Regions from separate parts of the Mesobacillus sp. S13 genome, predicted to be linked through region 2. Evidence: riboswitches for the same ligand, from Rfam matches in the RefSeq annotation. Region 2 holds a riboswitch; each other region holds the start of a gene.
The links. Region 2 has a riboswitch for cobalamin ahead of LGO15_RS02020 (acyl-CoA thioesterase). Riboswitches for the same ligand answer to the same signal wherever they lie in the genome.

Region 1 (5,952 bases), 1.9 Mb from region 2:
ATCGCGGTAACCAGAATAGAGAAGAGCATAATACGCTTCCACAGTGGAGGTCAGATTTCCTTTTTCCTGGTCATGAAACAGTTTCCATGAGCCATCTTCCTGCTGTTGTCCGGCGATTCGTTTTACCAATTCTTCAATGAACTCCTCGTCATTTATCTCCAATGTCCGCAATAAGATAATCATACTGCAGTCCGTTGCGATCCCGGTCTCGAAAGGATAACGCCAGGCACCGTCGTCTGATTGGTCCTGAATTAACTGAGCAGCGATTCTGTCCATTTCCTTCATTACACGATGCCTCATTTAACCCATCCTCTCCCAAATATTCATCTTTGTATTCATATTCCATGAACAAAATGAATATGCATTCCATTGATGGGAATGACTGATCCGCTAAAAATGAACTATTATGAAGGATGATGCCGTTTTTGCTGAACTCTTTCGCAGACGTGAAAAAAGATTTAAAGAAAAAGATGAAAAAGAAATCTTCCGGCCATCTGCCCAGTTTGTCAAAATATGATAAACGATGGATTCAGCTTATAAAAGAACAGACGAGACAACTTAATCAGAACAATGTATCACGGACGCAAGCGTATTTTCGGTTTTACCTTCAACACCCTGAAATACATTGGGCATTTCTCGGACATATGGTATCGCGTAACGTCGGCTGGAACATGACGGATTTAAAAGGGGAGTTGCTGACAAAACTATTGTCTGAAAGAGAACAGAACGACTTTTTTGCCTTTTTGGAACGCGGCAGCTGGCTGATTTTTCAAGATGTGTATCCTCAATTTATGATTTATGAGCTGAGTGTGATGAGCAGCAAGGAAATGTTCCATCTTCTGCCTCATTTTCAAACTTCCGCCTTCATGGAGACGATGTGGCGCTATTATTGGCACAGTGGGGATAAATCTACTTTGGCTGTTGCGATGGTCATCAATGAACAAAGCTATTTGGAAAAAAGATTGATTCAAAATCATCATTATAAAAAAGTCGTAACAGGTACGGTCAGCTTTAAAATGTATGATTTTTTGAACCTTAATAACACTATTTTTCCCTATGGTATAGGGGACAAAAGGGAGAAGGCTTCGCTTGCCGGCGCATCCTTACGGTATTTCACTTCGCTCCACGAAAGAATTATATTCGGAAAAAAATTGTACTCGCTTCTTTTTCAGCAGGAAGAGATGCTGGAAGGGGTATTGAAATGGGCTCATGAACACCCTCACACGGGCTCGCGAAAGGATTATTGGCCGGATTTGTTTAATGATGTGAATGACTCATTTCCCCGGTCCCTTTATAAGCGAAAGGTCAAAAATTGTGTGTTGAGAAAGGGTGCCGAGCGGCTATACAGTCCTGCTTTAAAATATGCGTGGCCTAATACCCCTCATGAGGAAGCAGAGAGTGGAGATTGGTTTGAGGATTTGCATGTACTGGATTATATTCATGATGATGTCAGTTTGGATGGAGAGATACTAAATAATTATTGCAAAACCATTGAAACAATTGAACTTGCGGTAATGGCGAAGGAAGCCATTCTATTCCGTGAAGAAGATTAATGCTTCATGAGCGGTGGTCCCGATATTGATAAATACTTTTACAATGTTCAAAGTCTTATAATCAAAAGGCTTAAAGACTTTTGATTTTTTTATGTATAAAACTAACATACTATCATTGCATTTTAAGTGATTAAACTTGCAGAAGGGAATCAATGAGAATTAAATTTTAACAAATTCATACAAATTATTACTCCCCCCGACATTATTTGTGTATAATTAAAAACAGCGGAAAATTGAATACATAAAGAATCTGGTGTCTTCTAAACGAGTTAGTAGTTTAGAGACTTAATAGGGAAGTTGGTGAAATTCCAACGCGGTCCCGCCACTGTAACTGGGAGCTTCAAGCCTGATGCCACTGTACTTTTTGTATGGGAAGGCGCTTGATAGCGATGACCAGAAGCCAGGAGACCTGCCTGATTCTTCGCGCCACAACCTACGAGGATAGGAGGTGTTTGGGAACGATTCTGGCTGTTTATTAGAAGAACCGACACAAACATCTCCATGAGTAAAATGGAGGTGTTTTTTTAGTTTCATAGAAAGATTTCATTTTGTTTTACACCGAACAGGCAAGTTTGATTGCTTGTTAAAAAACGATCGATTCAATCAAAAATCGGAGGAATGAAAAGATGAAGAAGTTAAATGCGTTATTATTTGCTTTAATGTTATTAATTGGTGCTTTGGCAGGTTGCGGCAGCAATGCTGAGCAGTCAAATGCTAAGGAGACAAAGAACACTGAAACTGTCCAGCAGGCAGAAGTGAAGTTCCCTGTCACTATTACGGATGGAACAGGGCAGGAAGTGACCATAGAATCGAAACCGGAAAAAATAGTTTCCCTGATTCCGAGCAATACGGAAATCGCCTATGGATTGGGTCTGGAAGAACAGATTGTCGGAGTTTCTGATTTTGATAATTTCCCTGAAGAAGTGGGGGAGAAAGAGAAGATTGGCGGCATGGAGTTCAATCTCGAGAAAATCATTTCTATGAAGCCTGATTTGGTTCTTGCCCATGCTTCTAGTGCACATTCGTCTGAAGCTGGACTTCAGCAGCTTAAAGACACTGGAATTACAGTGCTGATCGTGAATGATGCGAAAACGTTCGATGAAGTATATGAATCAATCAGCATGATTGGTACAGCGTCAGGCGAAAAGGAAAAAGCCGATGCTATGATCGCAGACATGAAGAAGAAAATAGAAGAGATCAAGACAAAGGCAAAGGAAATAAAAGAAGAGGACAGAAAGTCGGTATTCGTAGAGGTTTCGCCTGCACCTGAAGTTTATGCTGCTGGAAAAAATACCTTCATTGACGAAATGCTGCAGATCATTCATGCAGAAAACACCGTTACAGAAGAGGGATGGCCAAAGCTGGATTCCGAGGCAATCATAAAAAGCAATCCTGAGGTGATCATCACGACCCATGGTTACTATACACCTGAGCCGGTGAAAAATGTTACAAGCCGTGAAGGCTGGGACAAGATTACGGCGGTCAAGGAAAACCGTGTTTTCGATGTTCATTCCGACAAGGTGACAAGAACAGGCCCAAGGCTGACAGAAGGAGTAGAAGAGCTTGCAAAAGCGGTTTACCCGGATGTTTTTAAATAATACGATGGGTTCTCATATCTTGCGGACAAGCATTAAAACTAAGTCTCATACTAAGGGAGCATTGCAGGAAACGAGTTTGTTTCCTGCGGCTAGCCCAAATGATGCAATATCAGTGGAAATAGGAGAACGCCATCTCCAAATGAGAGAAGGATTCATCGCCTTGAATTCTCCAATTCCATTAAGAACAATGTCTTCGGGAGTTGTCGGGGCGGGAACAGGCTGGCACAGCAGCTTTGTGAACCGGCATGTGGACAAGAGTTATGATTGCAGTGACCATCGGGAAGAAATGATTCATTATTTGAAGGAAAAGGGATTTAAGCCTGAAGGAACGGTCGGGATGATGACTGCTGTGATGCTGGAGGATGTTTGTTTTAAGCACTATCAGGAAGAAGGGTTCTCTGTATTTATCGTTGTGACGGCAGGTACCGGCAATGCGGTGGACGCCTCGAAAAGCAGCGAGTATTACTCCTATGACATGTCACCTGGAACCATCAACATTTGGCTTTTCGTCAACGGAGTACTGACGGAGGAAGCGTTCATCCAGAGTATGATGACAGCTACTGAAGCAAAGACAAAGGCGCTGCACGATCTCGAAATAAGGGACAAACTTTCTGGTACGGTGGCAACGGGTACATCTACTGACAGCATCATGGTTGCCTCGAGCCAGCAGGGACAAAAGCTGGAATACGCCGGTACGATCACTCCTCTTGGGCGGACTATTGGCAAGGGAGTCCATGAATGTACAGTAGAAGCAATCAGGAACAGCAAGAAAAGGGTGACGAAATGATTCTGAACCACCTTATCGCCCTGACACTTGCTGTCATCTTTGATTGGTTCGTTGGGGATCCGCCAGACTGGCCTCATCCGGTGAAATGGATGGGAACTCTCATCTTCAAGTTAGACAGGGGATTGAATAGAGGCAGCGGCAGAAAAGCTAAAGGAATTGCCATGGTCGCTGCCGTCCTGCTGACAGTCGGAGGCGTCGCTGTCCTGGTCACATCATTGTCTTATTACCTTCATCCATTAGTGGGAATCCTCATGGAAGCCGTGATGATTGCGGCTGCCATTGCGCAAAAAAGCCTGAAGGAAGCCGGGTTATCAGTCTATCATCCACTTGCAGAAAATGATTTGGGAAAGGCGAGGCATAAGCTTAGCTGGATAGTTGGACGGGACACAGAGCAGCTCCAGGAACCTGAAATTGTCCGTGCTGCTGTCGAAACGGTAGCCGAAAACACGAGCGATGGCATTACCGCTCCTCTTTTCTGGGCAATGATTGGCGGAGCTCCGCTGGCGCTCTTGTATCGGGCCATCAATACCTGTGACTCGATGGTTGGTTATAAAAACGATCAATATTTAGATTTTGGCTGGGCATCAGCGAAGCTGGATGATCTGGTCAACTGGGTGCCAAGCCGGATAACATCAGTTTGTATGATCGTTGCGAATCGTCCGTTTTATACGACAAGAATGGCCGCGTGGAAGTTGGTCAGGCGCGATGCCAAAAAGCACCCTAGCCCAAACAGCGGATGGGGAGAAGCTGCTGTGGCAATCATACTCGGAGTCCAGCTCGGAGGCATCAATCATTATAAAGGGATCATTTCGGAGCGGGCAACGATGGGCGAAGCACTAGTTTTCCTTGAGAAAAATCATATTCTAGCAGTTAACAAAATTGTCACAGGTACTGTTCCACTTTTTTTAGCCATCCTGTGGCTTGGGGGGATTCTATTTGAAATGGCCTACTCATGGTGCCAATCCACACTATTTATATGAAGCAATGAATTTGCCAGTTCCGATAGAAACGCTTGATTTCAGTGCCAATATTAATCCACTGGGTCCGCCTCCTTTATTAAAAGAGAATTGGGGACAGCTCTTTGAGTCTGTCATAGAGTATCCAGACCCTCATGGAACAAATTTAAAAAGAAAGATTGCCAAAAGGGAAGGTTTGCACGAAAGCCAGGTTCTCCTTGGGAATGGCGGTGCTGAAATCATTTCACTGATTGGGCGTTTGCTTGCTGGAAAACAGTCGGTGATTGTCCAGCCCGCTTTTTCGGAATATGAAGAAGCATGCAAGGCAAATGGTTGCCAGGTGGAGTATCATCAGCTGCCGGCCAACTGGGCATGGACGGGCGAGGATTTAAGTGACAAACTCCAGCAAGCGGATGCTTTATTTCTTTGTAATCCTAATAATCCAACAGGTTCCTACTATCAAAAATCGATTATTCTTCATCTGCTGGAGGAGTGCAGAAGGAATCAATGCTTGCTGATTGTGGATGAGGCGTTTTACGACTTCCTTGCAGAATACGAATCGATCACTCCATACATAAATGAGTATCCGAATTTATTGATCATCCGTTCGATGACGAAAATGTTTGCCATACCTGGCTTGAGGCTCGGCTATTTGCTCGCAGATCCCGCTGTCATCAGAAAAATTGCACCCTTCCAGCCTCATTGGAGCACAAATGCGATTGCCCTGAAGGCAGGTGAATGGTGCATCGAAAGTGAATCATACATAATTGAAACCATTGCGCTGATACAACAGGAAAGACAACGGCTTTTCCGTTTTTATCAAAAACGGAACCTGCTTGTTTCTCCATCCAGGATTAATTTTTACCTTCTGAGGGACCCATCCCTTATTGACCAGTATCCATTCATGCAGAACCTCCTTACGAGCGGAATCATTCCAAGACATACTGTGAACTTTCCTGGGCTTGAAGGAAGATGGCTGCGATTTGCCGTCAAGGGTCCTGAAGCCAACGACAAATTGATGGGGGCGGTGGAAGAATGGCTGGACAGTCGTCTTTAAT
Region 2 (5,952 bases):
CAGGAAACCCGGAAGGTACTCCTGTATTCAGATAACATTGTTGATGACTTGCATTTTGAGCATCGAAGGATTTTTGAAGCAATAAAAAATCGACAGCCAGATGAAGCGCGCCAAGCCATGTTTGAGCATTTACAGAAAGTGCAGGACCGACTTTTTAAATGCATTGAGTGATTAGCGCGGTGATTCGCTGACTTTTACCAGAGGTGGACAATCATGAAAGTATCCTTATTTAGTACGTGCCTGAGCGATATTCTTTTTGCAGATGTGGCAAGAAATACGCTTGAAATCCTTGAGCGAGTTGGATGTGAAGTGGATTACCCGATGGAACAGACGTGTTGCGGGCAGCCTGCCTATAACAGCGGGTATTTACAAGAGGCTAAGCAATCTATGAAACAGATGATGAAGGCTTTTCGTTTCTCGGAATATGTGGTCGGGCCATCAGGCTCCTGCGTGAGCATGCTGAAGGAATATCCACATATTTTTAAAGGAGACCCTGAGTGGGAAGAAGAAGCGAAGGTCTTCGCTGCTAAGTGTTACGAAATTACCGAGTTCCTTGTGGATGTAATGGGCATCACTGATTTGGGCTCTACTTTTAAAGGAAGAGTGACATTCCATTCTTCCTGCCATATGAAACGCCTTCTTGGGGTAAAAGAACAGCCGAAAATCCTGTTGCACAATGTGAAGGGTGTTGAGCTGGTAGATTTGCCGTGGGAAGAGGATTGCTGCGGTTTCGGCGGAACGTTTGCCGTGAAGAATCCGGTCATTTCTCAAGAGATGGTCAGTGAAAAGTCGCGCCATGTCTCAGAGACGCAAGCGGAGTATCTTGTCGGTGCTGATATGGGCTGCCTGATGAATATTGGCGGACGCATGGAGCGAGAAGGCAAAAAAGTGAAGATCATCCACATCACAGAAATTTTAAATACACACTAAGGAACGGAGGGAAAAGAGATGAGCATCAAAATTGGTGAAGTTCCTTATAAAGATCGAATCCAAAAAGGAATTAAAGATGATTTTATGCGGCAGGCTGTTTCCTCCGCGCAAGGCAGATTCCGGACCGGACGGCTTACACAGGCGGCTGAGCTTGGAAACTGGGAGGACTGGCGCGATTTAGGTGAGGAAATCCGCACCCATACGCTGGAAAACCTCGATTATTACCTGCATCAATTGAGTGAGCAAGTATCAAGACGCGGCGGGCATGTATTTTTTGCCGAGACAGCAGAAGAAGCGAACCAGTATGTGAAAAGCATCATTCAAAAGAAAGATGCGAAAAAAGTCGTCAAGGCGAAATCGATGGTCACTGAGGAAATCGGCTTGAATAAGGCGCTTGAGGAAGTTGGCGCTGAAGTGGTGGAATCCGACCTTGGCGAATGGATCCTGCAATTGGATGAAGATCCGCCATCCCATATCGTGACTCCTGCGCTGCATAAAAACAAACAACAGATCCGCGAAACGTTCGCGAAGAAAAAAGGCTATACCGGATCTGACACGCCGGAGGAACTGGCTGCCTTTGCCCGTGAGCAGCTGCGCCAGGACTTTTTATCAGCTGATGTCGGTGTGACTGGCTGCAACTTTGCGATTGCGGAGTCTGGCTCAATCACGCTGGTCACAAATGAAGGGAACGCCGAAATGGTGACGAGTCTTCCGGATATCGTGATCACGGTGATGGGTATGGAACGGATCGTACCGACATGGGAAGAGATGGAGGTCCTTGTCAGTCTATTGACACGTGCGGCGGTTGGTCAGAAATTGACGAGCTATATCACGGCGATTACGGGTGCTGGCCTTGAGCAGGAAGTGGACAGTCCTGAGGAATTCCATTTGGTGATTGTCGACAACGGACGCTCGAAAATCCTTGGAACCGAGTTTCAATCGGCTCTGCATTGCATTCGCTGTGCAGCCTGCATCAATGCATGTCCGGTTTACCGTCATATCGGCGGGCATGCATACAACTCAATTTATCCGGGGCCAATCGGTGCTGTGATCACACCGCTGCTGGAAGGTTACGAAGATCATAAAGAGCTTCCATATGCATCGACCTTGTGTGCAGCCTGTACGGAAGCCTGTCCTGTTAAAATTCCACTGCATGAGCATCTGATCCGCCATCGACAGATCATTGTGGAAAAAAATATGACCCCAACGGCAGAAAAGTTGATGATGAAAGGTTTTTCCACTTGGGCTTCTAATCCGTCGGTTTATAATATGAGTGCGAAAATGGCCAAGCCGGCACTTGGGCCATGGACGAAAGATGGAATGATTGAAAATGGGCCAGGGCCACTGAAGGCGTGGACCGAAGTCCGTGATTTTTATGCTCCACAGGGACAGTCGTTCCGTTCGTGGTTCAAGCAAAGACAGAAGGACGGTGAATCCAAATGAGCATCCAGAATCGAGAAGCCTTTTTAAATAAACTGGCGTCCAGACTAGGCCGGGAGCGACGGACAGAAGGAGTACAGCGGCCACAATGGAGCGTTACTCCTCAGGATGAAGTGTTCAAAGGTATGAGCCAGGACGAATTGGTTGAAGTGCTTGAAAAACATTGCCAGGTCATCCATACCACTTTTAAAAGGACAGACCGTGCCGGCCTGACGGAAGTTTTGAACGAAACGCTTCAGGCCTATGAAGGCAAGGCGATTGTCACATCCAATGATGTCCGCCATCAGGAGTATGGGATCACGAAGTTTTTCGAAGACCAGGGAGACAGTGTGGATGTCCATGTGTGGAATCCAGCGCTTGGCAAGGAAAATCAAAAGATTGCGGAACGAGCAGATGTAGGGCTTGTGTTCAGCGACATCACGCTTGCCGAGTCTGGCACTGTGACATTGTTCAATACGAAAGACAATGGGCGATCGATCAGTCTGCTGCCGCGGACGTTCATTGCCATCATTCCGAAAAGCACCCTCGTGCCACGGATGACTCAGGCAGCCAGACACATCCACGAGGCACAGGCCAGCGGCGAAGACGTCCCTTCCTATGTCAGTTTCATCACCGGCCCAAGCAACAGTGCCGACATCGAAATGAACCTGATTGTCGGAGTGCACGGACCTGTCAAAGCAACATACATTGTCGTGGATTAAGCTTCGATGAAAAATAGTTGAAAAAGAATGAAAGATGATATACTATCATTTCATAACACGATATATTGTGTTAGATAAGTAGTTTCATAACTAAATATTGAATATACCGGTAAATATGGTGTCTGAATAAGACTTAATAGGGAATCTGGTGAGAATCCAGAACTGTTCCCGCAACTGTAAGTGCTGACGAAATGAGGAAGAACCACTGTCTAACAAATAGATGGGAAGGCCTCAAAGTAGGGTGAAGCACAAGTCAGGAGACCTGCCATATCTATTCGTGTTATCTTCTTCGGGAATTGGGAAGGTATTACGGGGATCAATTGACAGGCTCATGCTGTTTTTTAGCTACATATGAGCGTTCATGACATCAACGTTAACTTTAACCCATCTTTCGAGATGGGTTTTTCTCATTTTTCAGGAAGTATTTTTAAAAAAACAGGAGGTTAGGAATGGAAGGATTATCAACAAATGTGTCGAGGACTTTTCAAAATGTGCTTGTTTTGCCTCCGGACACCAACCATCTTGGGACGATTTTTGGCGGAACGGTATTGGCATATATTGATGAAATTGCTGCGATAGCGGCGATGAAACACAGCAGAACGGCAGTCGTCACGGCCTCGATTGACTCGGTTAATTTTCTCTCTTCCGCAGTAGTGGGCGATATATTGACCCTGGAAGCAATCGTGATTTCGACAGGGAGAACATCCATGGAAGTGTTCGTAAAAGTGGAAAGCGAAAACTTGAAGACTTGTAAAAAGACTTTGACGACCACCTCGATTTTAACCATGGTCGCTAAGGATGAAAAGGGTACTCCCGTTCCGGTGGCAAAGGTCATTCCAGAGAATGATGAGGAGTGGCAGCTGTTCAACACGGCTGATATGAGAAGGCAGCATAGACTGGAAAAGAGGAAGAGTAATCAAGCTGGAGGGATCGTGAATGAGCAATCAAGTAAAAGAGGATAGAGCCGCGAAGCAGATCGAAGAAATGGAACGAGCATTCCCACTGCTGGACTTTTCGGATTTTAAAGAAAAAACGGAACAGGCTCTTCGGGTGAAAAATATGACAGATGACCAGGTCAAGAACATGCTGATTCTGAACGCAGTAGAGCGAATTGACCGGAATGAGCCAGATTGGACCTATGTTGCAGCACGGCTTTACCAGAAGAGATTGTACAAGCTTAGTTCGTCCTTCAGAGGAGCAACTGGTTACGGATCCTTCTATGAATTGATCAATAGGTTGATAGAAATAGGGATCTATGATGGGAAAATCGTAGAATCTTACTCACGGGAAGAAATCGATTTTCTTGAGAGAGTCATTGAGCCCGAGAGAGACGAACTGTTTACATATATTGGCCTGTTAACGATGGTGGAAAGGTACCTGGCACGCACGCATACAGGGGATGTTGCTGAACTGCCGCAGGAGCGGTTCATGATTATCGCCATGACCCTTCTGGCGGAAGAGCCGAAAGAAAAGCGGCTTCAATTAGTGGAGGAAGCTTACTGGGCGCTTTCAAACCTCTATATGACTGTGGCGACTCCAACGCTAGCCAATGCCGGCAAAAGCTATGGCCAGCTATCGAGCTGCTTTATCGATACGGTGGCTGATGATTTAAGGAGCATCTATGATTCCAACACGGACATTTCTACCTTAAGTAAGAACGGAGGAGGCATCGGTGTCTATCTCGGGAAAATCAGGAGCCGCGGCAGTGATATTAAAGGCTTTAAAGGGATCAGTTCAGGTGTCATTCCATGGATGAAGCAGCTGAATAACACAGCGGTTTCGGTCGATCAATTGGGGCAGCGCCAGGGTGCAATCGCTGTCTACCTGGATGTGTGGCATAAAGACATTTTCCCATTCCTTGACGCAAAGCTGAACAATGGGGACGAGCGCCAGCGTACCCATGATTTATTCACAGGCATCTGCCTCCCGGACCTTTTTATGGAGCAAGTAGAAAAACGCGGGGACTGGTATTTGTTTGACCCTCATGAGGTAAGGCGCGTCATGGGCTATTCGCTTGAGGATTTCTTTGATGAGGAGAAGGGGACAGGCTCCTTCCGGGATAAGTACTGGGAATGCGTCTATCATCCAGGCTTGTCACATGAAGTGGTACCTGCCATCGAAATCTTTAAATCAATCATGATTTCCCAGCTTGAAACCGGCACTCCTTATATGTTTTACAGGGACCAGGTGAACAGGCTGAATGCCAATCATCATAAGGGTATGATTTACTGCAGCAATCTTTGCACGGAAATTACCCAGAACATGAGCCCGACCCTCCTGGAAGAGGAAAAAGTGGAGGATGGGAAGATTTTAATCTATAAAAAGCCAGGCGACTTTGTCGTCTGTAACTTATCCTCGATTTCCCTGGCGAAAAGTGTCATGGATGAGGTTCTTGAGAGAGTGATTCATATACTGGTCCGAATGCTTGATAACGTCATCGATATCAATGAAATCCCTGTACTGCAGGCACAGTTGACCAATAAGAATTATCGGGGAATCGGACTGGGAACATTCGGCTGGCATCATCTTCTCGCTCTGAAAGGAATCAAATGGGAGAGTGAAGAAGCTGTCGAGTATTGTGATACTCTCTATGAAAAAATCGCCTATTTAACGATCAGTGCAAGCATGGAGCTGGCAAAGGAAAAAGGGGCTTATCCTTATTTCGAAGGATCAGATTGGTGTACAGGACAGTTTTTCGAGAAGAGGCAGTATAAAGGAAAAATGTGGGGGGATCTCTCAGAGGAAGTAAAAGAGCATGGCATCAGGAACGGATACCTGATGGCAGTGGCGCCGAATTCCTCCACCTCGATCCTGGCAGGTTCGACAGCAAGCATAGACCCGATTTTCAGGCTTGAGTACTCGGAGGAGAAGAAAGATTACA
Region 3 (5,952 bases), 190 kb from region 2:
TAGCTGGGGCACTGGTCGGCTCCCAGTTCGGCGCAAGGATGACGTCCTATTTTGAAAACAAAGAAATGAACGCGATGCTTGGGATCCTTTATCTAGTCACGCTGGCAGGAGCAGTCCTGAAGCTATTTGACCTGAATAAAACAGGCCTGGTGATCATGGGGATGTTCATTATCTACTTTTTTACAATGTCTATCCGCAAAATAAAGGCGAAAAAGGCGAAGAAAAAAAGCTGACTCTCAGCCTTTTTTCTATTTATGCCTCCGATGTGACTGGGTGCATAATGAACGGAGGAAAATCCAGTCCGGTTCTCTTTCTTACAAAAAAAGCTCCATCTCTTTTAAAAGGATCGTGTTGATATGGGAGATCACTGTAATCAGGTGTATAGTGGAAGTGGATTGTAACTGTGTCCCCAAAGCATGCAATAATGTCTTTCATATTTACAGGTGCGGTGCTGATTACATCATACAGTTGGACCATCCGGTTTTCTTTCGTGAAAATAATAATAGCGCCTAATTCAGGATGGTAATACAGGTGGTCGGTAAATACATGAAGAATATGGTACATCGTAATCCCGTTGGCATTGGCAGTTGCAAAAGCATTGGAAACTGGAACTCTGGTATAGATGATTTTTTCAATCATCTCAAGATCTTCAGGAATCCTTAATTTCCTTAATTGCAGCGGATTTGTTCCGATTAAAGCCTTCGTTGAGTATTGATGTTCCTCAACTTGTTCAAATCCGAATTTCGGGTAAAAATCCAGCACGCTGTCATTGGCGAACAAGTACATAAAGTCATACTTTCCTTCGTATTCACCCAGAACATGATTCATCAGACCGGCTGACAGGCCTTTGTTCCGATACTGCGGATGGGTCATGACGGTGCCGATTTGCAGGGCTTTATGGCTTTTTCCATCGATCACCCAATCAAGCTCGTTGACCGATACATTGGCCACAATCTGGTCGCCGTCTGCATAGGAAAACGGGATGTACCTATCTCCCCAATACCCTAGCTCATGCCATCTCGTGAAATCAAGGCCGAAAATGTCGGCGGCAAGCTGGATAAAACTTTTTCTCAAAACTTCATTCTCACGGTAATGGCTTACTAGCTTCATATATCAAAACTCCTGTCTCTCGAGGCGAACATATAGGTTTTATGATGGAATCGGATGCCATAAATCAGCCCCATCGCGAGCATATTTCCCATAAGCGAGCTTCCGCCATAACTGATGAATGGCAGTGGGATGCCGGTAATCGGCAGCAGCTGGATCGTCATCCCGATATTCTGGAAAACATGGAAGGTGACCATGCTGATGACTCCCGCACTGATGTAGGTATTGAAAGGGTCGTTTGTATCCAGTGCCGTTTTTGTTAAATGGTAGATTAGCAGGAAGTATAGGCTTATGACAAAACTGCCGCCCACAAAGCCGAATTCCTCGCCAATGACGCTGAAAATGAAATCTGTATGGCTTTCCGGGATATAGACTTCACTCCCATTGATGCCCTTTCCGGTTAGCATGCCGGAGCCAATCGCACTGAGTGACTTTAATAAATGGTATCCATACTCCGGGTAGCTCTCAGGGTCAAGCCACGCATATATCCGCCCGAACTGATACGTTTTTACTCCAAGGTACTTCTTAAGAATCTCAGGTTTCCAGATCACGAGATATAGAATGCCAGCACCAAATGCAGCTCCGCCCCCATAAAGAGGCAGAATGATTTTCCAGGTGATCCCTGAAACAAGGATGATCCCGGTGAATATGGCCAGCACGACGAGAGAGGTTCCCAAGTCAGGCTGGAGCATGATCATTCCAAGTGGCAGGGCTGTAATGAAGCCAAGCTTGATGAAAAGAAGGAAGTCTGTTTGAAGAGTCTTTGTCGCATGTTTTTTATGATGAGCATAAATCGTGCTGCTAAGGGCAAGAATCAAGAAGACCTTCATGAACTCTGAGGGCTGAATTGAACCGAATGGCTCGATGAAGAACCAGCTTTTGGCCCCGTTCCGTTCTTCGGCGATACTGGCAGGTGCGAAAAACAGGAAGACGAGCAGGAACACTCCGAAACCATACAAATACCATGAAAGTTTGCGGTATTGTTCACTGTCGAACATCATCACAACTGTGATGATCCCGGATCCGACGACATACCAGAATATTTGTTTGTATAAAAAGTTTTGACCGACATACTGCCCCGTTTTCTGTGCGCTGTATATAGCAATGCAGCTAGTAAGAAAAAACAGCAATAAGAGGAGCGTCAATGTCCAATCAAATCTGTCGAATTTTTTAATCGATTTCTCCATTTGCTACACCCTGTCCCATTCCTTAGTCCGGTGAATTTTTTCGCTTTCAGTTAGCTTTCCTGCTCACTGCTCAGCAGTCTTACCATTTTATGCTAGCGTAAAAGGATGATTCTTACAATCCCTGCCAAGGTAACATATTCCTGTAACTATTAGACGATTTAATAGACGTGTTAGTTTCTGGTCCAGGTTGGATTCTTTTTGCGGAAAAAGTCGATAATAATTATGTTTTTGAAGTGTCAGGATAAGATATTTTCTGTCATTTTTGTTAGAATGGAAGAAGTGTTATTTGTACGGAGCCGCTGGTCATTTGCAGCTGAGAATTTTTCCAGGAGGTTTTGTCTTTGAAAAAGAACCATCCTTATAGCAGGGATTTACTATATGTCCATATGAACGAACGGGACCAGTATGTGCTCTCGCATGGGGTCGAATTCCATGAATTCGCAAGGTCATTGTCTGATTCACTCAACCATCTGCTGCTGTTGAAGCATCGCTATGAGGATGGTGAGTTCAACAGACATACTTTATTTGAGTATGTATCTGAAGACAGCGTCGAAAAATTAGTTGGAGCCAATGTCCATGCATACGGGGATTTTTGCTGGATCGATTTTGAGGAAGTGGAAGCATTGAATGTGCTGTCGGCCCAAGAGATTGCTGAGCTTCTTTATCTCGGGCATATCAAGCATCATTTGAAACTGCCTTTTTATAATCAGCTTAATAACCGTTTTGTGTTCCTCTCCACTGAAGATGGCTGGTTCAATAAAACCTATTACCGCAATCTCAATGATTTTTTCCGAATGCTTGGCCTTGTCCTGTCAGGCAAACTAGGGGAAATGAAGCCGGAAAAAACACTGCTCGGGATCCGGAAAAAGAAATCCTATCCTTCTGTCAGCAAGGAAATCCTGAAATCATTGACGCCAGCCCTAAAAGAAGGGGCCGTATTTTCGCTGAAAAACATCCAACAAAGCCGTAACAGAATTGAAATCCCAATCTGGATCATCGGTGATTTTGCCAACATGGATGATATGCATGATGAATATAAAGAAGCCAGCACCAGCAATCCGGATGGCAGGATTATCTTCGATAAAAAAGCTAAAGAGTGGAGCTTGCTTGCTCAATAAATCTGTTTTCGGAAAGAATGTTGTTAAAATCCTAAAACCGATTTTAACGTAACAAATACTCAGTTTGTAGGTCGTTATTAAGTGTTCAAGCTCTTTTCTCACAATAGGCTAAAATCTTTATGAAGAAAAATGGTCATTTAATCCTATTCTGTAGTCAATAGCAACAAAGTTTGAGAAAAGAGCTTCCAATAAGTCGAAAAAGAAATTTTTTTGGAGCAATTTTTGGAATCGTGTATAATGGGATTTAGCGGAAAATTACATATCAAATGAACAGGTGTCTTTTTATCACAAGACTTAATAGGGAAGTTGGTGAAAATCCAACGCGGTCCCGCCACTGTAAATGGGAGCAAGCTGTAAATGCCACTGTACAAATGTATGGGAAGGCGCAGCGAGCATTGACCATGAGCCAGGAGACCTGCCTGTCCATTGCACAAGCAAACCTACGAGGATAGGGAGGTGCCGGCTGGCTCTATGTATTTTATGATGATAAAAACATTTGCTTACTCGGACATCTCCCCTTCAGGTGGAGATGTTTTTTTATTTATTAAAGGCTTTGGTCAATATTTGCACGATTTTAACATTCTGTTGATTGGAGTGAAAGGTGAAGCGCCTGGGACGGAAATCAACAGCCTGATTTGGCAAAGCTCATCGAAAAATTGGAGGAGAAGCAAATGAAGAAGTTATTGATGTTGATGATGGCAGCAGCCATGATCTTGGCAGGCTGCGGCACGGAAGCACAGCCAGAAAAGAAGGAAAGCGAACAAACTGCGCAGGAGCAGAAGGCTGGATACCCGGTTACGGTAAAAGATGCGCTTGATGAAGAAGTTGTCATTGAGGAAAAGCCTGAAAAAATCATTTCCCTGATGCCGAGCAACACGGAAATCGTTTATGCACTTGAAAGCGGAGACGCGATTGTCGGTGTCACCGATTTCGACAATTATCCAGAAGAGGCAATGGCAAAGGAAAAAGTCGGCGGCATGGAGTTCAATATCGAGAAGATGATTTCCCTTAAGCCGGACCTCGTCCTTGCACCTGGTTCAACTGCGGATACCGCGAAAGAGGGGCTTCAGCAGTTGAAGGATGCGGGAATTGCTGTTGTCGTCGTGAATGATGCTCAGTCATTTGAAGAGGTATATCGATCAATCGAGATGATTGGCCAGGCCATCGGCGAGACAGATAAGGCAGATGAACTTATTGAGAATATGAAAAATAGTTTTGCGGAACTGAAGAAGAAAGCAGAAGCAATTAAACCTGAAGAGCAGAAAGCTGTATTTGTCGAGGTTTCACCAGCGCCGGAAATCTACACTGCTGGCAAGAGTACATTTATCAATGAAATGCTGGAGTTGATCGGCGCAAAGAATGCTGCTGGCGATCTGGATGGCTGGGCGAAGGTTGACCCGGAAGCCATCATTGAGCGTAATCCGGATGTCATTGTGACAACCTATGGTTATTATACAGAAAATGCAGATGAGCAGGTTCTTGCGCGGCAGGGCTGGAATAATGTAAAAGCGGTCAAGGACCAGCGTGTATATGATGTCCACTCCGACCTCGTTACCCGTTCAGGTCCAAGGCTCGCTGAAGGAGCAGAGGAGCTTGCGAAAACCATTTACCCAGACGTTTTTAAATAATAAAGGAATTGCCTATCTATTTGCGGCAGCATTCTTGATCATCTCGATGCTGCTGGGCATCTCCATCGGAACGGTTTCCATCCCTGTGCCCGCTATTATTGAGATTATTGGTGCTGAGATTTTCCGCTTACAGGGACAGGAAATCGATCCGATGTATGCAAGTATCGTCATGGAAATCAGGCTGCCGCGTGTATTGCTGGCAGGGCTTGTAGGAGCATCTCTGGCTATTGCCGGTGCTGCCTTCCAGGGCCTGCTGCGCAATCCGCTGGCAGATCCCTACACGCTTGGGATTTCATCAGGTGCTTCCATCGGTGCGGTTGTCACGCTGTTTTTTGGCATTTCACTGCCGCTGATTGGTGCCTTCACCTTGCCGGTGCTGACTATTTTATTCGCCTTTGCCACAGTCTTATTTGTGCTGTTTTTTGCCCGGAAAGTCGACAGGCTGCTCAGGGTGGAGACGATCATTCTAACCGGAATTATCTTAAGTTCATTTCTAGGTTCTTTCATTTCTTTGATGATTGCGCTCTCCGGCGAAGAGCTGAGGCAAATCATCGGCTGGCTTTTGGGCAGCGTGTCGATGCGCGGCTGGGATTATATTAAGATTATTTTTCCTTTCTTTATAATCGGATTGGTGATTTTGCTTGCCAACACAAGAGAACTGAATGCCATGTCGTTTGGCGAGGAGCGCGCACAGCATCTAGGTGTCAATGTTGAGCGCCGGAAGCTGCTGATTTTGCTTTCTGGTTCACTTTTAACAGGTTCAGCGGTTGCCGTATCCGGGACAATCGGCTTCGTCGGTCTCGTCATTCCTCATCTGACAAGGACAGTCTGGGGACCGGACCATCGTCATCTGCTGCCGCTATCCGTCCTGATGGGCAGCGGCTTCCTGATTCTCGCAGACCTGATATCCCG

Region 1: it holds a riboswitch for cobalamin, as region 2 does, so the genes downstream of both, LGO15_RS11500 (ABC transporter substrate-binding protein) here and LGO15_RS02020 (acyl-CoA thioesterase) in region 2, are expected to answer to the same signal.
Region 3: it holds a riboswitch for cobalamin, as region 2 does, so the genes downstream of both, LGO15_RS01145 (ABC transporter substrate-binding protein) here and LGO15_RS02020 (acyl-CoA thioesterase) in region 2, are expected to answer to the same signal.

The regions. Positions count from the first base shown of each region.
Region 1 covers NZ_CP084622.1:2,251,822-2,257,773, forward strand. Annotated here, with positions in the region: gene shc (squalene--hopene cyclase) at 1-300, opposite strand, end outside; gene LGO15_RS11495 (DUF2515 family protein) at 417-1,553, shown strand; cobalamin riboswitch at 1,788-1,985, shown strand; gene LGO15_RS11500 (ABC transporter substrate-binding protein) at 2,180-3,151, shown strand; gene LGO15_RS11505 (adenosylcobinamide amidohydrolase) at 3,117-3,938, shown strand; gene cbiB (adenosylcobinamide-phosphate synthase CbiB) at 3,935-4,918, shown strand; gene cobD (threonine-phosphate decarboxylase CobD) at 4,875-5,951, shown strand; gene LGO15_RS11520 (bifunctional adenosylcobinamide kinase/adenosylcobinamide-phosphate guanylyltransferase) at 5,930-5,952, shown strand, end outside.
Region 2 covers NZ_CP084622.1:395,133-401,084, forward strand. Annotated here, with positions in the region: gene LGO15_RS02000 (FadR/GntR family transcriptional regulator) at 1-171, shown strand, start outside; gene LGO15_RS02005 ((Fe-S)-binding protein) at 214-930, shown strand; gene LGO15_RS02010 (LutB/LldF family L-lactate oxidation iron-sulfur protein) at 949-2,373, shown strand; gene LGO15_RS02015 (LutC/YkgG family protein) at 2,370-3,071, shown strand; cobalamin riboswitch at 3,171-3,356, shown strand; gene LGO15_RS02020 (acyl-CoA thioesterase) at 3,521-4,033, shown strand; gene LGO15_RS02025 (ribonucleoside-diphosphate reductase subunit alpha) at 4,008-5,952, shown strand, end outside.
Region 3 covers NZ_CP084622.1:202,701-208,652, forward strand. Annotated here, with positions in the region: gene LGO15_RS01125 (sulfite exporter TauE/SafE family protein) at 1-233, shown strand, start outside; gene LGO15_RS01130 (GNAT family N-acetyltransferase) at 253-1,110, opposite strand; gene LGO15_RS01135 (FtsW/RodA/SpoVE family cell cycle protein) at 1,107-2,294, opposite strand; gene LGO15_RS01140 (hypothetical protein) at 2,636-3,412, shown strand; cobalamin riboswitch at 3,668-3,850, shown strand; gene LGO15_RS01145 (ABC transporter substrate-binding protein) at 4,084-5,040, shown strand; gene LGO15_RS01150 (FecCD family ABC transporter permease) at 5,006-5,952, shown strand, end outside.